DNA from 4 places in the Salipiger sp. PrR007 genome. Region 1 is predicted to be linked to each of the others. Evidence: riboswitches for the same ligand, from Rfam matches in the RefSeq annotation. Region 1 holds a riboswitch; each other region holds the start of a gene.

Region 1 (5,791 bases):
TGAGCAGCTCGCGCGGCTGCTGTGCCAGCGCCCTGGCGATCTGGATGCGCTGGCGCTCTCCGCCGGACAGCGTGGCCCAGGACTGCTCCGCGCTGCGCGTCATGCCGGTGCGTGCCAGCGCATCCAGCACGATCTCTTCGTCGCGCGCGCTCCAGGGGCCCAACGCGCCGCGATGCGGCAACCTGCCAAGCGCCACCACATCCCGCGCGGTCAGCCCGACATCGGTCGTCGCGTGCTGCTCTACCAGCGCAAGCCGCCGCGCGATCTCGGAACGACGTATCGTCTCGATTGGCCGCTGGTCGACGAGGACCGCGCCGCCGCTGCCGCGGCGGACCCCGGCCAGCAGGCGCAGCAGGCTCGATTTGCCCGAGCCGTTAGGCCCCACCAGGCCGAGGACACCTTGGTCGGGCACGCGCAGGGTCACGCTCTTGACGATTGCCGCGCCACCTGAGGACCAAGAGACATTTTCGCTCCGAAGGCTCATTCCCGTCCCCGCGAACGCCACAGCAGGACGGCAAAGGCCGGGGCGCCGAAGAGTGCGGTGATCACCCCGATCGGCAGCACCTGTCCCGGCAACACGAGGCGCGACAGCACGTCAGCCAAGACCATGAAGGCCGCGCCCGCAATTGCCGAGCCTAGGATGAGCCGCCCGTGCGCCGGACCGACGAAGAAGCGGGTCGCATGCGGGATCACCAGCCCGACGAAGCCCACGGCCCCGACGATGCTGACAACGCAGGCGGTGAGAAGTGCGGTAAGTCCCAGAAGCTCGACGCGCACACGCGCGACATCGACCCCGAGCGAGGCGGCCGCATCCTCGCCGAAGGCGAAGGCATCGAGCGCCCGCGCCCGGTAGAGGCAGACAGACAGCCCCACGAGCAACACGGGCAGGGCCAGGCCGGCATCCGGCCAGCGCACACCGCCAAGGCTGCCAAGCAGCCAGAACATGATGCCACGGGTCTGCTCGGCGCTGGCCGAGGAGGTGACGATGAAGGATGTGGCGGCATTGAACAGCTGCGAGCCGGCGATGCCGGCAAGGATGACCCTCTCGGCACCGCGGCCCGCGCCGAAAGACAGCACCGCCACAAAGCCAAAGGCGAGGAGCGCCCCCGCCATGGCCCCGGCCGAAACCGTGACGGCCCCGGCACCGAGCGCGAGTACGATGACCAGCACCGCGCCGGTCGAGGCGCCGGCCGAAATCCCAAGCAGGTAGGGCTCGGCGAGCGGGTTGCGCAGCAGCGCCTGCAGCACCACGCCGCAGATCGCCAGAGAGGCTCCGGCGCACATGGCGACCACCGCCCGGCTCAGCCGGTAGTGCCAGACGATCCCCTCGCGGATCGGATCGACCGGAAGGTCGAGCCCGAAGAGTCGGTTGGCCAGCGTGGACAGGGCCTCGCGCGGGGTCACGCTGATCTCGCCGAAGAGAACCGCGCAGCAGGTCGCGAGGGTGAGGGCGACGCCACCGGCAAGCACGAAGGACCCCAGCCCCGTCAGAGGGCCGGAGCGGGTCCGGCGCGAAACGCTCACCGCGTAAGACCGATGTCTTTCAGGCCCGTCGAAAGGACCTCGACCCCGTCGACGGCCCGAAGCGTTGGGTTCATCGAATGCGCGGGCATCTCGATCAGATGTCCCGCACGCACCGCGCGCAGCTGGCTGGCAACCGGATCGCTTTCCAGGAACGCGCGTTTCGCGCCCACGTCGTCGCCGGGGAGGTTGCGCCGCTCCATGGTGCCCAGCACGATTACATCCGGATCGAGCTCTGAAATCGTCTCCCAGCCAACCAGCGGCCATTCCTCGTCCGAGGTGATCACGTTGCGCACCCCCACAACTTCGGAAATCCATGCCGGGGCTCCGAACCGCCCGGCCACATAGGCTTCGCCGGCGATCTCGGGCGACGAGAACCAGTAGAGCACCGAGACGTCCCTTGCCTGCAGCGCTGCCGCACCCGCCGTTGCCGCCTCGATCCGGGCGGCATTGGCAGCAACCAGGTCAGCCCCCCGCGCCGGCACGCCGAAGATCTGGGCCAGTTCGGTGATCTCCCGGTTCAGCAGATCGTCGCTCCAGGCCTGCGCGCGGGCGCCGTCGCCGCTGCCCGCAACGAAGTCGCTCTTGGCGCATTCCGCAGGCGAGACATAGGTGCTGATGCCGAAATCGTCGAACTGGGCGAAGGTGCCAACCCGGGCCTGATCCGGGGCGATGTCGTTGATCCACTGCGCCGCGACGAAATCGGGGCGGGCTTTCAGCACGGCCTCGAAACCGGGCGAGTTGTCGGCGATGCGCGGCACGGCTTGCCCCGCGTCGACCAGCGGCGCTGGTAGCGGCGCGAGCCAGATGGCGGTCCCGACGATATGCTCGGCGAGGCCGAGCGAGAGCAGGATCTCCGTCGTGCCTTGGCCGATCGAGACCACGCGCTCGGGCGGCTTGGCATAGGTCGTCACACGGTCGCAGTTGGGGATCTGCAACGGGTAGTCGGTCGATTCAGCAAATGTGGTTTCAGGAATGGGCAGCAAGGCGCAGCACAGCAGCGCAAGGCCGCGGAGGCGGCCCGAGGTTGCAAGAAACATCAATATCCTTTCCCGGACACCCCGTCCGGTCGGTTGCGCAGGTGACGCCCCCGCGGGATCGCGGGGCCGGAACGGCAGGTCTCCTGACTTGCGGCCATGGTCCCGAAACCGCCTTCCCGCGCCGTTTGGCGCAGTGGCTTCGCCCGGAGGGGCGGGTGGCTCGGAACGGACGCTTACAGTTGCGGGGGCAGTCCCGGAGTCCGCGGCCCAAGGCCGCGTCACCGGGTTCCCTTTTCATCCCGGATGGGAACCGTTCGCGGCGAACCTCGGGGCGGCGCCGTGCTTTGTCAAGTTGCCATGCTCGCATCGGCCCGGCGTATCGGGGTCGCCCTGCATCCCGGCCGGGCAGTGAAGCGAAAGCCCTCGGTCGGCGGTCTTTGCCACCAGCGCCGGATCGTGGCTGACCAGCATGATGGCGCAGCCGTCGCGCTCGGCGGTGTCCACAAGCAGGCTGATGACCTCTGCCTGGGTGATCGGATCAAGCCGCGAGGTCGGCTCATCGGCAAAGATGAAGGCCGGGCGCACCAGCAGCAGGCGCAGGATCGCCAGTCGCTGCAACTCCCCGCCCGAGACCTCGCCCGGCTTGCGACCCAGCAGCACTGGGGCAAGGCCGAGGCGCTCCATGTGGTGCTCGATCTGCCGCGGGTCCTGCCCATGCAGCCGCGCCACATCGCTCAGCGTGCGCTGAAGGCTCTGGTGCCGCGGAAAGGCCGCGACGGGATCCTGATACAGCTTCTGGTAGGCGCGCGCCCGAGATGCAGTGCGGGTGACGCGCCCGGCGGAGGGGCGGTGCAGCCCGAGCAGCACATCCCCCAGCGTCGATTTCCCACAGCCCGAGGGCCCAGTGATCCCGAAGATCTGCCCCGCGGCGATATCCAGCGACACATCACGGAAAAGCTCCCGGTCGCCGCGGGTCGCGGCGAGCCCCTCGGCCCGAACCACGCTGCTGCCCGCGGGCGCGGGCGCGCGCTTTTGCCATGTCTCGGGGTCCGCCGCGATCAGCCGGGCGGTGTAGTCGGATCTTGGCGCGGCAAGGACATCGGCGGTGGGGCCGGTCTCGACCACGCGGCCCTTGCGCAGCACGATGATCTGCCCACCGACCCGCCGCGCCAGCGCAAGATCGTGGGTGATGACGATCAGCCCGCCGCCGCTGCCGACCTCTGCCATCAGCAACTCGGCCACATCGTCGCGGCGCGCGGCATCAAGCCCCTTGGTCGGCTCATCGGCGATGACGATCCGCGCACCCCCGGCCCGCGCCGCGGCGATGGCCACACGCTGCGCCATGCCGCCGGAGAGTTCATGCGGCAGTTTTGCTCCGGCGCCCTGAAGCCCCAGCGCTGCCAGATCGTCACCGGCGCGGGTGCGGGCTTCGGCGGCGCTCAGGCCGCGCACCAGTTGATGCGCCTCGGCGACCTGCCGCGCGGCGGGCATCAGCGGGTCCAGCGACAGCCACGGCTCCTGCGGCAGCACCGCGATCTGCCGCCCCCAGAGGCCGCGGAACTCGCGCGGCCGCGCGGCGCTGATCCGTCGCCCACCGATCTCGACCTCGCCCCGCGCCGAGAGGCTCTCGGGCAGCGTGCCCATGATTGCCTGCGCAAACAGGCTCTTGCCCGAGCCGGTCTCGCCGAGGATCACCAGCGGCACCCCCGGCTCCAGCGTGATCGACAGCGGCTCGACAAGCTGCGTGCCGCCGTCGTGGATGCAGATGTCCTTTGCGCTCAGAAGGGTCATGTCTCGCGGCTCCCGGCCAGAAGGGTGAGGCCCAGCAGCAGGCCGAAGGTGGCAATCACCGGCGCAAGCAGCGCATGCGGCGCCTCCTGCCAGTAGGGCATGAGCTCGACCATCATCAGGCCAAGCTCGGGCGTGGGCGCGCGCATGCCGACGCTGACAAAGCCGAGCGCGGCGATGCCCATGATGGCCGTCGCCATGCCGAAGGCCCCCGCCGTCAGCATCATCGGGGCGATCTCCGGCCAGAGGTGCCGGCGGAAGACGTAGACCGGACCAAAGCCCAGAAGCCGCGTCGCCTGCACCGCCGGGGAAGCCAGCGTGTCGCGCACCGCGGCGCGGGTGAGGCGGAAGAACTCGACCCAGAGCACCAGCGACAGGCCTAGCCAGAAGCCGGTAGCGGTCGAGGGCATGATCGCCAGCACGATGAGCACCAGCAACAGGCCGGGCAGCGCCAGCAGCGCATCGGCGAGCGTGGTCAGCACGCGGTCGGTCCAGCCGCTCCGCGCCGCGGCGAGCGTGCCCAGCGTCAGGCCCAAGGCTCCGGCGGTGGCAACCGCCGCCAGAGCGATCAGCGGCGAGAGCCGCAACGCATCGGCCAGACGGTGATAGATCGATCGGCCCAGATGGTCATAGCCCAATGGCGCGCCCGCCTCGGGGCCGGCCAATGCCTTGAGCAGGGATTGAGCGAAGGGATCGCCCGGCACCAGCACCGGGCCGAGGATGGCGAAGGCCAGCGCCAGCGCCACCAGCGCGGCGCCAAGGCTGCGCGCCCAAGGAAAGCCCGCGCGAGCTGCGGGAGGATGCGCGATGCTCGTCATGCCAGCCCCCTCGGGTCGAGTTTGCGGGTCATCGCATCGACACCGGCGTTCACCAGCACGAAGCCCAGCCCCAGCACCAGCGCGGTGGCCTGCACCATCGGCACGTCGCGGGCAAAGATCGCATGCACCAGCGCGTGGCCGATGCCGGGCCAGCCGAAGACCGACTCGACAATGACCACGCCCTCGACCAGCGTGACGAATTGCAGCCCAAGGTAGGTCACCAGCGGCACCGCGACGTTGCGCAGCCCGTGGCGCAGCAGCACCTGGCGGCGCGACAGCCCCTTCCACTCGGCAAAGCGCCAGAACGGCATGGCCGCGATGCGCGCCATGGCATCGCGGGCGATCCGCGCGTTCACCGCGGCAAGGCCAAGCGCGAGGGTGACGGTCGGCAGGATGAAATGCCGCGCCGCGCCGTGTCCGGCGGCGGGCAGAAGGCCGAGCCCGACCGACAGCAGCAGGATCAGCACCAGCGCCAGCAGGAACTGCGGCACCGCCCGCAGCCCCGTCGAGAGCACCAGCAGCCCCCGGTCGAGCAGGCCGCCGGGCCGCAGCCCGGCGAGGATGCCGAGCGGCGGGCCGATCAGCAGCGACAGCGCCAGCGCCGCAACGGCAAGCTGCAGCGAGGCGCCAAGCTGGTGGACCACCTCGTCCATCACCGGCGCGCCCGAGACCAGCGAGTTGCCG
Region 2 (5,791 bases), on a different contig from region 1:
TGACCGACGACGCCGACACGCTGATCATCGTCACCGCCGACCACGAGCACTCGATCGCCTTCAACGGCTACTGCGGCCGCGGCACGCCGATCGAGGGCCTGTGCTACGACGTCGCAAAGACCGGCGAGATGCACTCGGACGAGCTGGTGCTGGCCGATGACGGCAAGCCCTACACCGTGGTGGGCTACCTCAACGGCGCCGGCTCGGTGCTGACCAAGGGCGAGGGCGAGAACGACTACTCCGGCTCGCGCCCCGAGCTGACCCAGGAAGAGGCCACCGACATCGACTACGTGCAGCAGGCGCTGATCCCCAAGTCCTCGGAAAGCCACTCGGGCGAGGATGTCGCGGTCTATGCCAAAGGCCCCTGGGCGCATCTCTTCGACGGCACCATCGAGCAGAACGTGATCTTCCACGTGATGCACCACGCCGTCACCGCCGAGTGATCTTCTTCTGACAGATTTGGCGGGGGCGGACTGTCCGCCCCCGTCGCCGTTCCCGCTCGAAAGCCTCTCGCCATGTTCACCCGCCGAACGTTCCTCGCCTCGACGCTCGCCACCCCCTGTCTCACAGCGCCCGCCGCGGCCGATCCTTTGAAGCTGCGCGAGCTCTACCAGACCAAGGGCCGCGGCCTTTCCGAACTCGCCCAGCAGAGCGCCGGCCAGAGGCTGGAAGTCGAGGGGTTCATGGCGCCCCCACTCAAGGCCGAGAGCCGCTTCTTCGTGCTCACCAAGATGCCCATGGCCGTCTGCCCCTTCTGCGAGACCGAGGCCGAATGGCCCAATGACATCATCGCGGTCTACGCAAAACGCGTGGTCGAGCTGAGGCCCTTCAACGTCAAGATCGTCACCAGCGGAGTGCTGGAGCTCGGCGCCTACACCGATCCCGACACCGGCTTCGTCAGCCTGATGCGGCTTGTCGATGCGACCTACGGCTGAGCCGCCCATGTCCCTGCCCCTTGTTGTCAAGGACCTGCGGCTGCACAGCCCGCGCGGCCGCCTGCTGCTCGACCTGCCTGCCCTCGACGCAGCGCCCGCTGCGCTGATCGGCATCCGAGGCGTCTCGGGCGCGGGCAAGACCACGCTGCTCTACGCCCTCGCCGGGCTGCTGGACCGCGCCGAAGGGTCTGTGCGCTGGGGCGAGACCGAGCTTCTGGCGCTCACCCCCGAGGGCCGCGCCCGCTTCCGCGCTGCCAATATCGGCATGATCTTCCAGGATTTCATGCTCTTCGAAGAGCTTGGCGCGCTCGACAACGCCGCGCTGACCGCGCTCTTTCGCCCCCGTGCCGAACGCGAGGCGCTGCGCACCCGCGCGCAGGCCCGGCTCGCGGCGCTGGGGCTGACCGAAATGGGCCGCGGCGTCACCAGCTTCTCCGGCGGCGAGCGCCAGCGCGTCGCCATCGCCCGCGCCATGGCGGCCGAAGCCCCGGTTCTGCTGGCCGACGAGCCCACTGCCAGCCTCGACCGCGGCACTGCGGACCGGCTGATCGACGACCTCGTGCAGCTCGTCCGGACCCAGGGCACAACGCTGATCGCAGTCAGCCACGACGCGGCGCTGCTGGCGCGCATGGACCGGGTGCTGACCATCTCTGGCGGGCAACTGCTGGCCGACGAGGGGGCCGCATGCGCCTGATATGGGACTCCCTCCCGGCGCTGGCTCAGGACGTCGCGCTGCTGGCGCTCCTGCTTCTGCCCGCGCTCATCACCGGGCTCCTCGTCCTGCGCGGCTATGCCCCCTGGCCGCTGCTGCGCGGCTTTCTCGGGCGCTTTCGCTGGAGCACGGGGCTCTTCGTGCTGCTCATCGGAATCTCGACCGGCATGGGCATCGGGCTGCTGGCGCAGGAGCGCGGGCTGCGCCGCGGCACCGCGCAGGCGGCGGACAAGTTCGACGTCATCGTCGCGGCGCCGGGCAGCGAGCTGACTGCCCTCTTCGCCTCGGTCTTCCTGCAGCCCTCGGACATGGGGCTGGTTTCGGGCACCGCCTACGCCGAGATCGCCGGTCACCCGCAGGTCTCCATCGCCGCGCCGCTGGCGTTCGGAGACAGCTACGGCAGCGCGCCGGTGGTCGGCACGACCGCGGACTTCCTGCGCCATCTTTCCGAGGACCGGATTGAGGGGCGGCTCTGGGAGGATCACGCCGAGGCGGTGATCGGCGCGCTGGTGCCGCTGGAGATCGGCGCAGGCTTCACCCCCGCGCATGGCACCGGCGACGCTGCCGATCCCGAGGCGCATGGCGGCAGCCACGAGGCGGTAGGGGCAGAGGACCATGATGGAGACACTCACCACGACGAGGCCCACGACCACGACCATGGCGCAGCCATCACCGTGGTCGGCCGCATGGCGCCCACCGGCACGCCCTGGGATCGGGCGATCCTGATCCCGGTCGAATACGTCTGGGAAATCCACGGGCTCGCCAACGGCCACGCGCCGGACAATGAGGCCCGGATCGGCCCGCCCTTCGATCCCGAGTATTTTCCCGGCACCCCCGCCGTGGTGGTGCGAGCGCAGGAGCTCTGGGCCAATTACGCGCTGCGTTCCGAGTTCACCCGGGACGGCGAAACCATGGCCTTCTTCCCCGGCGCGGTGCTTTCGCGGCTCTACCGAGTGATCGGCGACGTGCGCCAGGCGATGTCGGTGATGGCGCTGGTCACCCAGGGGCTGGTGGCGGCGAGCGTGCTCACCGGGCTCTTCATCCTCACCCGCCTCTTCCGCCGCCAGATCGCGCTGCTGCGCGCGCTCGGCGCGCCCCGGCGCTTCGTCTTCGCCACGGTCTGGGCCTTCTGCGCGGTGCTGCTGCTCGCGGGGGCGCTGCTCGGACTGGCGGTTGGCTGGGGCGCGGCGGGGCTGCTGTCGCGCGTGCTGAGCGCCCGCACCGACATCGCGATCTCGGCCCTGCCGGGCTGGACCGAGCTGCACCTGCTGGCCGGCTTCGTCTCGCTCGCCCTGCTGCTGTCCCTGCTGCCCGCCGCCGTGGTGCTGCGCCAGCCGGTCCTGGACGGGCTGCGGAGCTGAGCCCGCGCGCCTCAAGGTGTCCGACCGTTTCTGATCATTGCGCGACGCGCGGCGAGTCGCTATGCCGTCCCTGCTTCGGTTCCGGGCGGCTTGCTGCCCGGTGAATAGGGAATGCGGTGCGGGCGGCCTGCCCAACTCCGTGACTGCCCCCGCAACTGTAGGCGGAGAGCGACGCCGGACCTAAGTCACTGCCTTTCGGGGCGGGAAGACCCGGCCAAGCGATGACCCGCGAGTCAGGAGACCTGCCGAAGCCGATCACCCAGTCCCGGCGCGGGGAGCGCCGCGGGCGACGGACCTTCCGTAGAGGTGGCATCACGCTAACCGTCTGCGGCAGGGGACTCCCTTCCGGCGACAAGAAAAGAACGGAAAAGGGACCATGAAGCCAACGCAGCGCGCAGCGCTCTTCACAGCCACCGCCCTCACCACGCTCGGCCTCACGGGCACCGCCTTCGCGCAGGAGGCCACCGACCTCGGCACGCTGACCCTCAGCGCCAACCGCGGCGAAAGCACCGAGCTTGCGCGCAGCGGGGTGACGGTGGAGGTGGTCACCAAGGAAGACCTCGAGCAAAGCGGCGAGACGCTGCTCGCCGACCACCTCGCGCGGCTGCCCGGCGTCAGCGTATCGCGTAACGGCGGTATCGGCGGGCTCACCTACATGCGCATTCGCGGCCTCTCGAGCCGATATGTTGGCGTCTACATCGATGGTATCGACGTCACCGACACCTCGGCGCCTCAGATCCAATACGACTTCGGCACGCTGACCACCGGCGGCATCAGTCGCATCGAGGTGCTGAAGGGCTCGCAATCGGCGCTCTACGGCTCCGAGGCGATCGGCGGCGTGGTGAACATCACCACCAACCGCGCCACCGAGGAAGGGCTAAGCCAGAGCGTCGAAGCCGAATACGGCAGCTATGACACCCGCAAGCTGGGCTACAACCTCAGCTACCTTGGCACGCGCGGCAGTTTCGCCTCGTCGCTGAGTTACATCAAGACCGACGGCTATTCCGCCGCCGACGAAGACGACGGCAACGACGAGGCCGACGGTCACGAGGCCACCCGTCTTAGCTTCTCGGGCGACTACGCGCTGACCGACACGGTGACCCTGGGCGGCGCGGCCTTCTGGGAAAAAAGCAGCCACGATTACGACGAGTTCGGCCCGACGGACGGCGTCACGCACGACGAGAAGGTTGAGGGCGAGCAATACGGCGCGCGGGCTTTCGCGCGCGTGGAAACCGGCGGCGTCCGCCACGAATTCTCGGCGCAGGTCTTCGAGACCGACCGCACCGACACCTACGAGGGGTCGGATACTGACTATCTCGGCCAGCGCCGCGGTCTCGGCTACGAGGGCCAGACCGGACTCGGCGCCGCTACCCTCACCTTCGGCGCCGATTACATGCGCGAGGAGTTCGAGGTACTCAGCGCATGGGGTGACAGCGAAGGCGACTACGCGACCATCGGAATCTGGGCACAGGCCGACTGGCACCTGAGCGACAAGCTGGAACTGGTCACCGCCCTGCGCCACGACGACCACTCCGAATTCGGCGGCAAGACCACGGGCCGAATCTCGCTGGCCTACCTTCCGAACCCCGACCTCACGCTGCGTGCCAGCGTCGGCACGGGCTTCCGCGCGCCCTCTCCCTACGAGCTCTACTCAACCGGCTCGGGTAACCCGGTTCTCGAGCCCGAGACCTCGGTGAGCTACGAGCTCGGCGTCGAACAGCGCTTCGGCGCGGGCTACCTCGGCGCGACCCTCTTCCGCACCGAGATCACCGACCTCATTGACTACAACTACCCAAATTACGTGCAGATCGACGGCACCAGCTGGACGCAGGGCGTGGAACTGACCGGCGGGGTGAACCTGTCCGAGGCGCTGTCGCTTGCCGCCGCCTACACCTGGACCGACAGCAAGGACGCGCAGACCGGCGACCGTCTGTCCCGTGTGCCGCTGCACGACCTGTCGCTGTCGCTCGACGCCGATGTGACCGATGCCTTCCGTGCCGGCCTGACGGTGCAGCATGTCTCGGGCCTCGAGGATACCGACGAGCCGCTGGACGATTACACCGTCGCCAACATGAACCTGCGCTATGCCCTCACCGATCAGGCCGAGCTCTACCTGCGGGTCGAGAACCTCTTCGACGAGGACTACCAGGTGGTGAAGGGCTACGGCACCTCGGACCGCGCCGCCTATTTCGGCGTAAGGGCGAGCTTCTGATGCTGCGGCGCGCGCTGATCCCACTGTCCCTGCTCGCGGCTATGGGCCTGTCCCCGGCCACCGCGCAGGACGCTCCGGCGCGCGTCGTGTCGATGAACCTCTGCACCGACCAGTTGGCGATGCTGCTCGCGGCCCCGGGTCAGTTGCTCTCGGTCTCGAAGCTGGCCCGGGACCCGATGAGTTCGGCCATGGCCGATGCGGCGATGGCCTACCCGGTCAACCACGGGCAGGCCGAGGAAGTCTGGCTGATGCAACCGGACCTCGTGATCGTCGGCAGCTATACGGCGCAGGCGGCGGCGCAGATGCTCGAACGGCTCGGAACTCGGGTGCAGCGGATTGCCCCCGCCACCTCGCTCGCCGACGTGCCGGCGCGGCTGCGCACGCTGGGCGAGGCGATGGGCCGGCAGGCGCGCGCCGAGGCGCTGATCGCCGAATTCGAGACCCGCCTCGCCGCCCTCCGCGAAAAGGTGGACCGCCGCCCCTCTGCCGCGCTCTACTACGCCAATGGCTACACCACCGGCGACCAGACGCTTGCGGGAGAGATCCTGCTCGCCGCCGGGTTCGACAATAT
Region 3 (5,791 bases), on a different contig from region 1:
GGTCTTGAAATCGTGCTGGCTCAGAATGTCGAGGTTCAGGCTCTTGGGCCACCAGCTGGTGACCGAGGTTCCGCTCTCGGTCAGACCGCCGTGCATCACCGGGCATTTTCCCCCGGTATCGACGTCGTTTCCGTCCATGTCAGTTCTCCCATAGGATGAGCATCCTTGCGCGGGACAAGGCAGGGCAGCGGGCGAAAACGCGGGCCGTTGGTCCAGCCGGTGCCGCCGCCGAGGTCCCTCCTGCATCGGCAGTCTAACCAGAGGGCGCGGCTGGGTCAGGTGATTCGTAGCCGCTGACCTTGCGCCTGCGGCGGTCCGTCGCGCTCCGAAAGAGGATTCTGAAATCTCACAAATTCATCCCGGTCCCCCAGGGCCGGGGCAGCAGTCTCCCTGCTCCGAAAAACCGCAGCGCCAGTTTCGGCGGGCACGGACGTCGCGGCGGAGCCGCCGTCCCGTGAGGCCGAGGCTCAGACCTTCGCGAGTGCCTCGGCGATAGCCTCCATCCGCCCTGCCCGCTCGGGCAGCAGCGGCAGCAGCGCGGCGAGCAGCAGGCGAGCCTTGGCGGCGCTGAGATCACCGGACAGGATCGCCCCTGCCTCGACCATCGTCACGCCGCCGCTGTCGGCGCCGTAGATGGCCCGGGTCCGCCCCTCGGGACAGCGGGTGGCAAGGATCACCGGGATGCCCGCCGCGACGAGCTTGCGGCAGACCTCGGCAAAGCCCTTGGGGGCATTGCCGCGCCCGAAGGCCTCGATCACCACGCCCGAGACGCCGTTCGAGGCACACCATTCGAGGTAGCGCGGCGTGCTGCCGAGCCCGAGCGCGATAAGCTCGACGTTCGGGTCCAGCGACGGCGCGTCGATCACCTCGCGCGGGCGCGCCGGGCGCGTGTAGAGATGCACCTCGCCCTCGTCGATCTCGCCCAGCTTGCCATGGCCGTTCGAGCGGAAGGTGTCCACGCGCGAGCTGTGCACCTTGCTGACGTAGCGCGCGCCATGGATCTCGCCCTCGAAGACGATGACCGCGCCCACGCCGGTCAGATCGGGCGCCGCCGCGCAGAGCAGCGCGTCGTGCATGTTGCGTGGCCCGTCGGTATCGGGTTGGCCCGCGTGGCGCTGTGCGCCGGTGAAGACCACTGGCTTATCGGACCTGACCAGCAGCCGCGCGAGAAAGGCGCTCTCCTCCATGGTATCGGTACCATGGGTGACGACGACGCCATCGACCCCGGGCTCGGCCAGTCGCGCGTCGATGTGGCGGCAGAGCTTGTAAATCGTCTCGAGCGTCAGCGCGTTGCTGCCCGCGGCCTCGATGTTGTCGACCTCGACGGTGATCCCAGGCAGTGGTGCGTGCAGGCTTTCGAGCAGCCTGTCGCCGCTCAGCCCGGCGGTGACGGCCCCGCCCTCGGTCTTGGCATAGGAGGCAATTGTGCCACCGGTGGCGACGAGAACGATATGGGACATGCGGACCTCCTGCAGGGCTGAACTGACGGTGCGTGATGTCTGCATATGCGCGCGGGCGGGCGAAAGCCAGATCGCTTGGCGGCGCGCGCCTATCAGGAAGCTTGTGGAGGAAGGGAGGATGCGGCGGCCCCAAGGGAGGAGGAGAAGGGCCGCCGCCGATTTCCGGGGCTGAGGGAGGAGGAGAAACACCCCGAAAAAATCCTTGAACGCGTTGCCGCGTCGACAGGGGCACATTTAGGGGCCCTCCCTGGCCCGGGCAACGCACATTCCTGCAGGGCCGAGTTGTCGAGAATGCATGGCCCGCGCAACCCCTTGCAAACGCCCGCTCCAAGGGTGTCCACCGTGGCCGACTTGCTGCACACAGAGGCTGCAGAATTTTTTTGAAGTCGGGCTCGCACAACAGGATATTGACGCATGACCTGCATCCTGTTCTAGATATAGTTGCTTTTCGGTTCATCGAGTCGGGCGACGGCCCGGCGCGGCGCTAAGAGGGAAACCGGTGTAACACCGGTGCTGCCCCCGCAACTGTAAGCGGCGAGTGAAGGCCCAATGAGCCACTGGGACATCCCGGGAAGGCGCGGCCGGACCCACGACCCGCCAAGCCAGGAGACCTGCCGAAGGCCTGACAGAATGACCACGAACGGAGGGTTCGGGGCGTGCGAGGACCGCGTCAGGCACAAGGCCTGCGCGGTGACGCGTCCCCGCCTTCGCAGCTGAGGACGCAAGAGCATGATCACCGTCTATTCGAAACCCGCCTGCGTGCAGTGCACTGCCACCACCCGCGCGCTCGATGCCAAGGGGCTGGACTACAACGTGATCGACCTCACCGAGGACGACGCGGCCATGTCGCTGGTCACCGAGCTCGGCTACCGCCAGGCCCCCGTCGTGACCTTTGGCGAAGACCACTGGTCGGGCTTCCGTCCGGACCTGATCGCCCGCCTCGCGAGCTGATCGCGGCGGGATCGGCAACAAGGGATCGACCATGTCGGGGCTCGTCTTCTTCTCCTCTGCCAGCGGCAACACCGCGCGCTTCGTCGCCAGCCTCGGCCGGGCGGCGCTGCGCATCCCGGTGTCGCCCAAGGAACTGACGCCCGATCCGCGCGATCCCTTTGTGCTGATCTGCCCGACCTATGCCGACGGCGAAGGTCGCGGCGCGGTGCCGAAGCAGGTGATCCGCTTTCTCAACGACCCGTCCCGCCGCGCGCTGCTGCGCGGCGTGATCGCCAGCGGCAATCGCAACTTCGGCGAGACCTTCGCGCTCGCCGGCCGCGTCATCGCGCAAAAATGCAATGTCCCCCTGCTCTACTCGTTTGAGCTGGCGGGAACGACCAAGGATTTCGCCCGCGTCAACGACGGGCTCGACGCTTTCTGGGGGACCCCATGCTTGACCGCCTGAACGAGACGCTGGACTACCACGCGCTCAACGCCATGCTGAACCTCTACGATGCGGACGGCAATATCCGCTTCGAGGCCGACCGGATGGCGGCGCGGCAGTATTTCCTTCAGCACGTGAACCAGAACACCGTGTTCTTCCACTCGCTGACGGAAAAGCTCGGCTACCTCGTCGAGGAAGGCTATTACGAGGCGGAGGTGCTCGAGCAATACCCGCCCGCCTTCCTGCAGAAGATCTGGGACGCGGCCTTTGCCAAGAAGTTCCGCTTCCCGACCTTTCTCGGCGCGTTCAAGTATTACACCTCCTACACGCTGAAGACGCGTGACGGGAAACGCTTCCTCGAGCGCTACGAGGACCGCGTCGTCATGGTGGCCCTGGCGTTGGCACGCGGCGACGAGGCGCTGGCGATGTCGTTCATGGAAGAGATCCTCTCGGGCCGCTTCCAGCCCGCCACGCCGACCTTCCTCAACGCCGGCAAGAAGAGTCGGGGCGAGCTGATCTCCTGCTTCCTGCTGCGCATCGAAGACAACATGGAAAGCATCGGCCGGGCGATCAACTCGTCGCTGCAGCTGTCCAAGCGCGGCGGCGGCGTCGCCCTGATGCTGACCAACATCCGCGAGGCCGGCGCGCCGATCAAGGGCATCGAGAACCAGTCCTCTGGCGTCATCCCGGTGATGAAGCTGCTCGAAGACAGCTTCTCCTATGCCAACCAGCTGGGTGCGCGTCAGGGCGCGGGCGCGGTCTATCTAAACGCGCACCACCCCGACATCCTCAAGTTCCTCGACACCAAGCGCGAGAACGCCGACGAGAAGATCCGTATCAAGACCCTCAGCCTTGGCGTGGTGATCCCCGACGTGACCTTCGAGCTCGCCAAGCGTAACGAGCCGATGTATCTCTTCTCGCCGCATGACGTGCAGAAGGTCTACGGCGTGCCCTTCTCCGAAATCTCGGTCACCGAGAAATACGAGGAGATGGTCGAGGACAAGCGCATCCGCAAGACCAAGATCAACGCCCGCGCCTTCTTCCAGACGCTGGCCGAGATCCAGTTCGAGAGCGGCTATCCCTACATCATGTTCGAGGACACGGTGAACGAAGCCAACCCGGTCGACGGGCGCATCACCATGTCGAACCTCTGCTCGGAGATCCTGCAGGTGGCCGAGGCGTCGGAGTTCAACGACGACCTGAGCTACTCGAAGCTGGGCACCGACATCTCGTGCAACCTCGGCTCGTTGAACATCGCCAAGACCATGGACGGCCCGGACTTCGGCGCCTCGATCGAGACCGCGATCCGCGCGCTCACCGCCGTGTCGGAAATGTCGGCGATCGACAGCGTGCCTTCGATCCGCCGCGGCAACGACGAAAGCCGCGCGATCGGTCTCGGCCAGATGAACCTGCATGGCTACCTGGCCCGCGAGCACGTCCATTACGGCTCCGACGAGGGCGTCGAGTTCACCTCGGTCTATTTCGCCGCCGTGGCCTATCACGCGCTGCGCGCCTCCTGTGCCATGGCGCGGGAAAAAGGCATGACCTTCAAGGGCTTCGAGAAGTCGAAATATGCCGACGGCAGCTTTTTCGAGAAATACGTCACCCGCGACTGGCTGCCCGAGAGCGAAACCGTCAGCAAGCTCTTCGACGGCATCACCCTGCCCACGCGTTCGGATTGGGACGCGCTGAAGGCCGACGTGATGGAGCACGGGCTCTACAACCGGAACCTGCAGGCGGTGCCGCCGACAGGCTCGATCAGCTACATCAACAACTCGACCTCCTCGATCCACCCGATCGTCTCGAAGATCGAGATCCGCAAGGAAGGCAAGATCGGCCGCGTCTACTACCCGGCCGCCTTCATGAACAACGAGAACCTCGAGTATTACCGCGACGCCTACGAGATCGGCCCGGAAAAGCTCATCGACACCTATGCGGCGGCCACCGAGCACGTCGACCAGGGCCTGTCGCTGACGCTGTTCTTCCCCGCCGAGGCCACCACGCGGGACATCAACCGCGCGCAGATCTACGCGTGGAAGAAGGGCATCAAGACGATCTACTACGTGCGCCTGCGCCAGACCGCGCTCGAGGGCACCGAAGTGCAGGGCTGCGTCTCCTGCACGCTCTGAGGGGATGAGACGGGGGCAGCGCCCCCGCAGCCCCGGAGTATTTGAGGAAAGATTAACGGGGCGCGGGCGCGCGCTCCGGATGGGATGAGGGCCGCTGCGCCCGAACAAGGGATGATCCGATGAAGGACACCGTCACTTCCCCCGCCGTGCCGCGGGCGATCAACTGGAACCGGCTGCAGGACGAGAAGGACCTCGAGGTCTGGAACCGTCTCACGGTGAACTTCTGGCTGCCCGAAAAGGTGCCGCTGTCGAACGATGTGCAGAGCTGGGCGACGCTGACCGATGCCGAGAAGCAGCTGACCATCCGCGTCTTCACCGGGCTGACGCTGCTCGACACCATCCAGAACTCGGTCGGCGCACCGGCGATGATGCCCGATGCGCAGACCCCACACGAGGAGTCTGTGCTGACCAACATCGCCTTCATGGAAGCGGTGCACGCGCGCAGCTACAGCTCGATCTTCTCGACGCTCTGCTCGACCCGCGAGGTCGACGAGGCCTTCCGCTGGTCCGACGAGAACCCGCACCTGCAGGCCAAGGCCCGCGCCGTGCTGGAAACCTATGCCGCCGGTGCCGATCCGCTGAAGCGCAAGATCGCCTCGGTCTTCCTCGAGAGCTTCCTGTTCTACTCGGGCTTCTACCTGCCGATGTACTGGTCGAGCCGCGCCAAGCTGACCAACACCGCCGACCTCATCCGCCTGATCATTCGCGACGAGGCGGTGCACGGCTATTACATCGGCTACAAGTTCCAGCGCGCGCTGGAGCGCGAGACCGCCGAGCGCAAGGCCGAGTTGAAGGATTACGCCTTCTCGCTGCTGTTCGAACTCTAC
Region 4 (5,791 bases), on a different contig from region 1:
AGGCTGGCAAAGATGGTGAGCTCCGGCATGAGCCGCGACTGCATCGGGGTGATCAGAAGCGCGGTCAGGCCGTGTGCGAGGACATAGGCCAGGATCACCACGGAGAAGTTCTGCAGGACCGTCATGTCGGGCGCGCGCGGGGCAGGGGCTCAGCTCAGCGGCAGCGGCGCGCCGACAAGGTCGCTCCGCACGACGTAGGCCCGCGCCTTGGTGTCCGCCGCCCGTTCCAGGAGCCCGCGGTCGAGAAGGGTGCGGATGGCCCGGTAGAAGGTCGCCTGCGCGGAGGAGCGGACCAGCGCATGGTCGCGGATCTGCTCGGAGCTGATCACGTCGCCGGGCCGCTCGCAAAGTCCATGCGCGGCAAGGAGCACGTCGCGTTCCAGGCGGCTGAGATCTTCGAGACCGACATCGCGTTCGAGCTGGCGCAGCATCTCGCGAAGCTGAAGGATGGAGCTGAGTTTGTTCATGGCAGCAAGTCTTTGCGCAGCGCGGCCATGGGGTCAAGAAATGTCACAGGTCGCCGCCCAGTTAACTTTATCAATTTGATAATCTCTTGGAGTCAGGTGAGCTCCGTGCTACGCAACCGACGTGGCGTTAGGTCAAGAGTGCCTTTTTGACGAGTATCCGTGAGTGGTGGCGCCGCAGCTCATTTGAGAACCTTTCGCCTTGGTGCTTTCCGGCACCAAGGCTTTTCGTTTCGGGCTTCCGGGGACGAAGGGCCGGGATCCGGTCGTCGGACACGCAGGCGTCAGTCTGCGCCGTCCGTGGAGGCACGGCGCAGCAGGTAGGTGTCCATGATCCAGCCATGCTTGGCCCGCGCCGTCTGCCGCAGGGCGATGATCTCCTGCGCGACCTCGGCCAGCGGGCCGGAGCGGAGGATCTGCGCCGGGCTGCCGAGGTAGGCGCCCCACCAGATGTGCAGTCCCTCGGCAGGGAGCCCCGCGAAGCTGCATTCCCCGTCGAGCATCACCACCACGGTCTCCTCGCCCGCGGGCCAGCCCCGCGCGCGGAGGCGCCGCCCGGTGGTGAGTTTCACCGCGCCGTTCACGCTGTTGAGCGGGATCGCATGGGCGGCGGTCAGCGCCTGGATCGCGGTGATGCCGGGGACCACCCGCAGCCTTGGGGGCGGCTGGAGGCGCCCGGCGATGCGCAGCGTGCTGTCGTAGAGAGCCGGATCCCCCCAGACCAGCAAGGCGACCGGCCCCTCCGGCGCGCCGTGCAGCGCCGCGATCCAGCGCCGGGCGATCTCGTCGTGCCAGGCGGCGACGCGCTCGGCATAGGGGAGCGTCGGATCGCGCACGGGGTAGGTGAAGGTGCGGATCTCGGCGTTTGTGCCCGCGGCCTCGAGGATCACCTGGCGCAGCGCCCGGAGGTCGTCTTTCGCCTCGCCCTTCAGCGGCAGCAGGATGACGGCCGCGTCGCGCAGCGCCTGTACCCCCTCGAGGGTCACATGGCCGGGGCTGCCGGTGCCGATGCCGACAAGCCAGAGGTCCTGGATCATGGAGCTTTCCTTGCGGTGGGTGCCCGGCCCCGTTCTGGGGACCGGGCGCCTGGTCAGGCGGTATAGAGCCTTGGCGCGAAGAGCCGGCCGAGCCCGGTGTCGCGCAGCGATTTCGCGGCGGCGAGCGCGGCGAGATCGGCCAGCGGCTCGATCAGCAGCACCAGCATGTAGGCGCCGCCGAAGGTCAGCACCGCGCCGAAGGTCTCGGCCGAGATACCCTGGCCGTAGAAGACCCAGAAGGTGACCCAGGCGACGACCCCGGCCTGGAACACACCCGAGAGCTTCAGCACGTCGGCATAGCGCAGGTCCACATAGGCCGTGTCCGCGGGCACCACACGACGGGCGAGCGCCGCGGTTGCGAAGAGCGGCACCAGAAGCGTGGTGACATTGACGAAGTACATCGGCAGGTCGCTGGGCGCGAAGAACAGCCCCTGAACAAGCAGACCCAGCGCCAGACCCATCGCGGCGGGTGCGGCGCCGAGCAGCAGGAAGAGCGTCGAGCCGAGGATGAAATGCACCTCAGAGACACCCACCGGGAAGTGCGGCAGCACCTCGAAGAAGACGAAGGTGCCCACGGCGGCCATCAGCGTGCGCGCGGCAAGCGAAACGAGGTTGCTGCGCGCCGCGTCCTCTGCGGCGAGCTTGGCGGTATAGCCGGCGGCGCCTGCCGCGGTGACGGCGGCAAAGGCCAGTTTGGCGCCGTCGACGACGCCGGGTTCGATATGCATGATATTTCCTTTACGTGTGGCTGCCCCACCGGCAGCGAAATTGCCCATGAGGGCGGGAAAGGGGGTCGCATGGCAGGTCTCCTGACTCGCAGATCGTCGCGCCTCGGCCCTTCCCGGCATGCCTGCCAGTGGATCTTCCTCGGCGCTCCTCGCTTACAGTTGCGGGGGCAGTCCGGGCCTCTCACCCGGTTCCCTTGCGTCCCGTGCGGGACACCATGCGGGGTCGGCTCAGCGCCGGGCTTTGGTCTGGATGCGCGCCTCCTCTTCGGCTTGTGCGCGGGGGGCAGACGGCTCCTCCGCCGAGATCAGGTGAAAGAAGGTTCCCGTGACCTGCCCGCGCCGCGAGCCGGTCTCGGCCACCGGGGCGCCATCGGCATCGGCGACCTCGGCCAGCGGCGGGTCGGGTTGCTGCAAGATGGTGGAGTAATGGAACTCATGGCCGCGCAGCGCCGCCCCGGCGTCGAAGCCCGGCATCGGCGCGCGCAGCACCGCGCGGCGATAGCCCAAGTGGAACTTGCGGGTCTCATAGCTGGTGACGAGGCCCAGCAGGCCCGCCATTTCGTGCCGCGTGCCGCCTTTGTCGATCAGCCCCGCGCCAAGGGCCATGTAGCCGCCGCACTCGCCGTGGACCGGGCGCGTCTCGGCATGGCGGCGCAACCCGGCGCGGAAGGTCTCGGCGGCGGCGAGCCGCCCGGCGTGCAGTTCGGGGTAGCCTCCGGGCAGCCAGACCAGATCGGCCCCGGCGGCGGGCGGCTCATCGGCGATCGGAGAGAACGGCAGGACCTCGGCCCCGGCGGCGCGCCAGCCTTCGAGAAGGTGCGGATAGGTGAAGGAAAAGGCCGCGTCCTGCGCCAGCGCGATGCGCTGCGCCGGGGGCCTGGGCAGGGCCGGCGTTGCGCCGGGCAACGGCCCGCCCGCAGCAGCGGTGCGGAGCGCGGCAAGGTCGACATGCTCGCGCAGGAAGGCGGCGTACCCGGCGATGGCGGCTTCGAGGTCCGGATGCTCCACGGCCTGGATGAGCCCGAGGTGCCGCTCCGGCAGGGTCAGGTCGCCGCGCCGGGGCAGCACGCCGAGCACCGGCAGCCCGGCGCGCTCCATGCCGAGCCGCGTGAGCCGCTCGTGGCGGGGCGAGGCGACGCGGTTGAGAATCACCCCGGCGAAGGGCAGATCGGGCATGTACTGCCGGAACCCCAGCGCCGTTGCGGCGGCGGATTGCGCCTGCCCGCCCACGTCGAGCACCAGCACAACCGGCCAGCCCATCGCCCGCGCCGTCTCGGCGCTGCTGCCAAAGCCCTGCTGGCCGCGCGTCGCGACCCCGTCGTAGAGCCCCATCGAGCCCTCGGCGAGGCAGATGTCCGCCCCCGCCGCCTGCGCCGCGATCGCCTGCCAGAGGTGTGGTCCCATGGCCCAGCCGTCGAGGTTGAAGCTTAGCCGCCCGCTGGCAGCGCGGTGGAAGGCCGGGTCGATGTAGTCGGGGCCGGACTTGAAGGGCTGAACCGCCAAGCCGTCCTCGGCCAGCGCCCGCAGCAGGCCCAGCATCACCGTGGTCTTGCCGGTGCCCGACGAGGGCGCCGAGACCAGAAGTCCGGGAACCTCAGCCATCGATCTGCGCCTCCTGCTCGGGGGTCCAGCCACTCCACGGGCTCTCGGCGCTTTGCGGGCGGTGGCGGCGGTCGTAGTCCACCGCATAGAGGCAGCTCTCTTCAAAGCCCTCGCCCGCCAGCGCCGGTCCGACAAGGATGAGCGCGGTGCGGGTGATGCCCGCGCCGAGCTTGTCCTCGATGTCCGACAGCGTGCCGCGCAGGATCACCTCGTCCGGCCAACTGGCGCGGTAGACCACGGCGACGGGGCAGTCCGCGCCATAGGCGGGGGAGAGATCGGCAACCACCCGCGCGATGTTCTGGATCGACAGGTGGATCGCGAGCGTCGCGCCGGTGGCGGCGAAATTGGCCAGCGTCTCGCCCTCGGGCATCGACGAGGCCCGGCCCGGCGTGCGGGTCAGCACCACCGATTGCGCGAGGCCCGGCAGGGTCAGCTCGGCGCCGAGCGCGGCTGCGGCGGCGGCGAAGGCAGGCACGCCGGGGGTGACCGAGACCGGGATGCCGAGCGCCTTCAGCCGGCGCATCTGCTCGCCCATCGCTGACCAGACCGAGAGATCCCCCGAATGCAGCCGCGCCACGTCGTGGCCCGCGTCATGGGCGAGGCGGATCTCGGCGATGATCTGGTCGAGGTCCAGCGGCGCGGTGTTGACGATCCGCGCGCCGGGGGGGCAATGGCCAAGGATCGCCTCGGGGACCAGCGAGCCGGCGTAGAGGCAGACCGGGCAGCGCGCGATGATGTCGCGGCCGCGCAGGGTCAGCAGGTCGGGCGCGCCGGGGCCGGCGCCGATGAAGTGAACGGTCATGGATCGGGTCCTTCTGCCAGCGCGCAGCTGGCCATGCGGTCAGAGGAAATGACGCGCGCGCCAAGCAGACGTGCGCCCGGCCCGGCGGCGGCGAGGGCGGCGGCCTCGGCGACCGAGCCGGTGGCGCGTTCGGCGCGCACGCGGGGGGAGTCGGTTGCCGTGCCCTGCGCGGAGAGCTGGCAGGCCGGGACGCCAGCGACCGGCAGGCCGAGAGATCCGGCCAGGGCACGCAGGGCGGGGGCGTCTGCCTTGTCCTTGGCCGTGGCGAGACAGCCCGCCTCCCGCCCGGCGCGGGCCCGGTCATAGGCGTCGCGCAGGCTGGAGGCGCCCGCGCCCTGCCGGAATCCGAAGCCCGCGACGATCATGTGACGTGGCTCCATTGCACGATGGGATAGGCCGCCTTCCAGCCGCGTTTCGGGCCGAGGGGCTGGGCGGACGACAGTTCGATGCGCAGCAGCGCGCCGCCGCGCCGCGCCTGCGCCTCGGTCAGCAGCGCCTCGGACTCCAGCGTCACCGCGTTGGCGACGATCCTTGTGCTCCCGGGAAGATGCGTGTCCAGCCACTCCAGCAGGTCGCGCGTCAGGCCGCCGCCGATGAACACCGCGTCGGGGCGTTCGAGTTGCGCCAGCGCCGCGGGGGCAGAGCCTTCGACCACCCGCAGCCGCCCGGCGCCGAGCCGGGCGGCATTGGCGGCGATCCGGGCGGCGCGCTCCGGGCGCGGCTCGACGGTGCTGGCGTCGAGAGTGGGATCGCAGAGCAGCCACTCGATGCCGATCGAGCCCGAGCCGCCGCCGATATCCCACAGGTGCTCGAAGGGGCGCGGGGCGAGGGCCGAGAGGGTGAGCGCGCGGATGGGGCGCTTGGTGATCTGGCCGTCGCTCTCGAACCAGCTGTCGGGGCGGCCGCTGGCGAGGGGCAGCACCGCGCCCTCTCCGGCCACCGCGACGGCGGCACAGACGGGGTGGGTGAAGCTGCGCTTGGGCAGGGCCTCGGCGCGCGCCTCGGTGCGCCGCTCGCGGGGGCCGCCGAGCGCTTCCATAACGGTGATCCCGGAGGCGCCGAAGCCCTCGGCGGCAAGGTAGTTCGCCAGGGCCCGCACCGCCGCGCCGTCGCGCAGCAGCACCAGCATCCGCCGTCCCGGCGCAAGCCGCGGGCGCA

Evidence for each region. A riboswitch is a leader RNA that binds a small molecule or an ion and turns the genes downstream of it on or off. The one in region 1 is predicted to bind cobalamin.
Region 2: it holds a riboswitch for cobalamin, as region 1 does, so the genes downstream of both, G0Q01_RS00085 (TonB-dependent siderophore receptor) here and G0Q01_RS04100 (ABC transporter substrate-binding protein) in region 1, are expected to answer to the same signal.
Region 3: it holds a riboswitch for cobalamin, as region 1 does, so the genes downstream of both, nrdH (glutaredoxin-like protein NrdH) here and G0Q01_RS04100 (ABC transporter substrate-binding protein) in region 1, are expected to answer to the same signal.
Region 4: it holds a riboswitch for cobalamin, as region 1 does, so the genes downstream of both, G0Q01_RS05715 (energy-coupling factor ABC transporter permease) here and G0Q01_RS04100 (ABC transporter substrate-binding protein) in region 1, are expected to answer to the same signal.

The regions. Positions count from the first base shown of each region.
Region 1 covers NZ_JAAGOZ010000012.1:29,460-35,250, reverse strand. Annotated here, with positions in the region: gene G0Q01_RS04110 (ABC transporter ATP-binding protein) at 1-484, opposite strand, end outside; gene G0Q01_RS04105 (iron ABC transporter permease) at 481-1,491, opposite strand; gene G0Q01_RS04100 (ABC transporter substrate-binding protein) at 1,521-2,561, opposite strand; cobalamin riboswitch at 2,632-2,816, opposite strand; gene G0Q01_RS04095 (ABC transporter ATP-binding protein) at 2,796-4,292, opposite strand; gene G0Q01_RS04090 (ABC transporter permease) at 4,289-5,107, opposite strand; gene G0Q01_RS04085 (ABC transporter permease) at 5,104-5,791, opposite strand, start outside.
Region 2 covers NZ_JAAGOZ010000007.1:19,613-25,403, forward strand. Annotated here, with positions in the region: gene G0Q01_RS00065 (alkaline phosphatase) at 1-443, shown strand, start outside; gene G0Q01_RS00070 (hypothetical protein) at 516-935, shown strand; gene G0Q01_RS00075 (ABC transporter ATP-binding protein) at 943-1,629, shown strand; gene G0Q01_RS00080 (FtsX-like permease family protein) at 1,620-3,008, shown strand; cobalamin riboswitch at 3,068-3,273, shown strand; gene G0Q01_RS00085 (TonB-dependent siderophore receptor) at 3,385-5,220, shown strand; gene G0Q01_RS00090 (ABC transporter substrate-binding protein) at 5,220-5,791, shown strand, end outside.
Region 3 covers NZ_JAAGOZ010000083.1:11,206-16,996, forward strand. Annotated here, with positions in the region: gene katG (catalase/peroxidase HPI) at 1-138, opposite strand, end outside; gene G0Q01_RS23570 (asparaginase) at 468-1,460, opposite strand; cobalamin riboswitch at 1,893-2,094, shown strand; gene nrdH (glutaredoxin-like protein NrdH) at 2,190-2,411, shown strand; gene nrdI (class Ib ribonucleoside-diphosphate reductase assembly flavoprotein NrdI) at 2,443-2,856, shown strand; gene nrdE (class 1b ribonucleoside-diphosphate reductase subunit alpha) at 2,841-4,964, shown strand; gene nrdF (class 1b ribonucleoside-diphosphate reductase subunit beta) at 5,084-5,791, shown strand, end outside.
Region 4 covers NZ_JAAGOZ010000014.1:105,146-110,936, reverse strand. Annotated here, with positions in the region: gene G0Q01_RS05730 (hypothetical protein) at 1-125, opposite strand, end outside; gene G0Q01_RS05725 (hypothetical protein) at 150-467, opposite strand; gene cobF (precorrin-6A synthase (deacetylating)) at 749-1,501, opposite strand; gene G0Q01_RS05715 (energy-coupling factor ABC transporter permease) at 1,555-2,229, opposite strand; cobalamin riboswitch at 2,283-2,462, opposite strand; gene G0Q01_RS05710 (cobyrinate a,c-diamide synthase) at 2,458-3,831, opposite strand; gene cobM (precorrin-4 C(11)-methyltransferase) at 3,824-4,633, opposite strand; gene G0Q01_RS05700 (cobalamin biosynthesis protein) at 4,630-4,998, opposite strand; gene cbiE (precorrin-6y C5,15-methyltransferase (decarboxylating) subunit CbiE) at 4,995-5,791, opposite strand, start outside.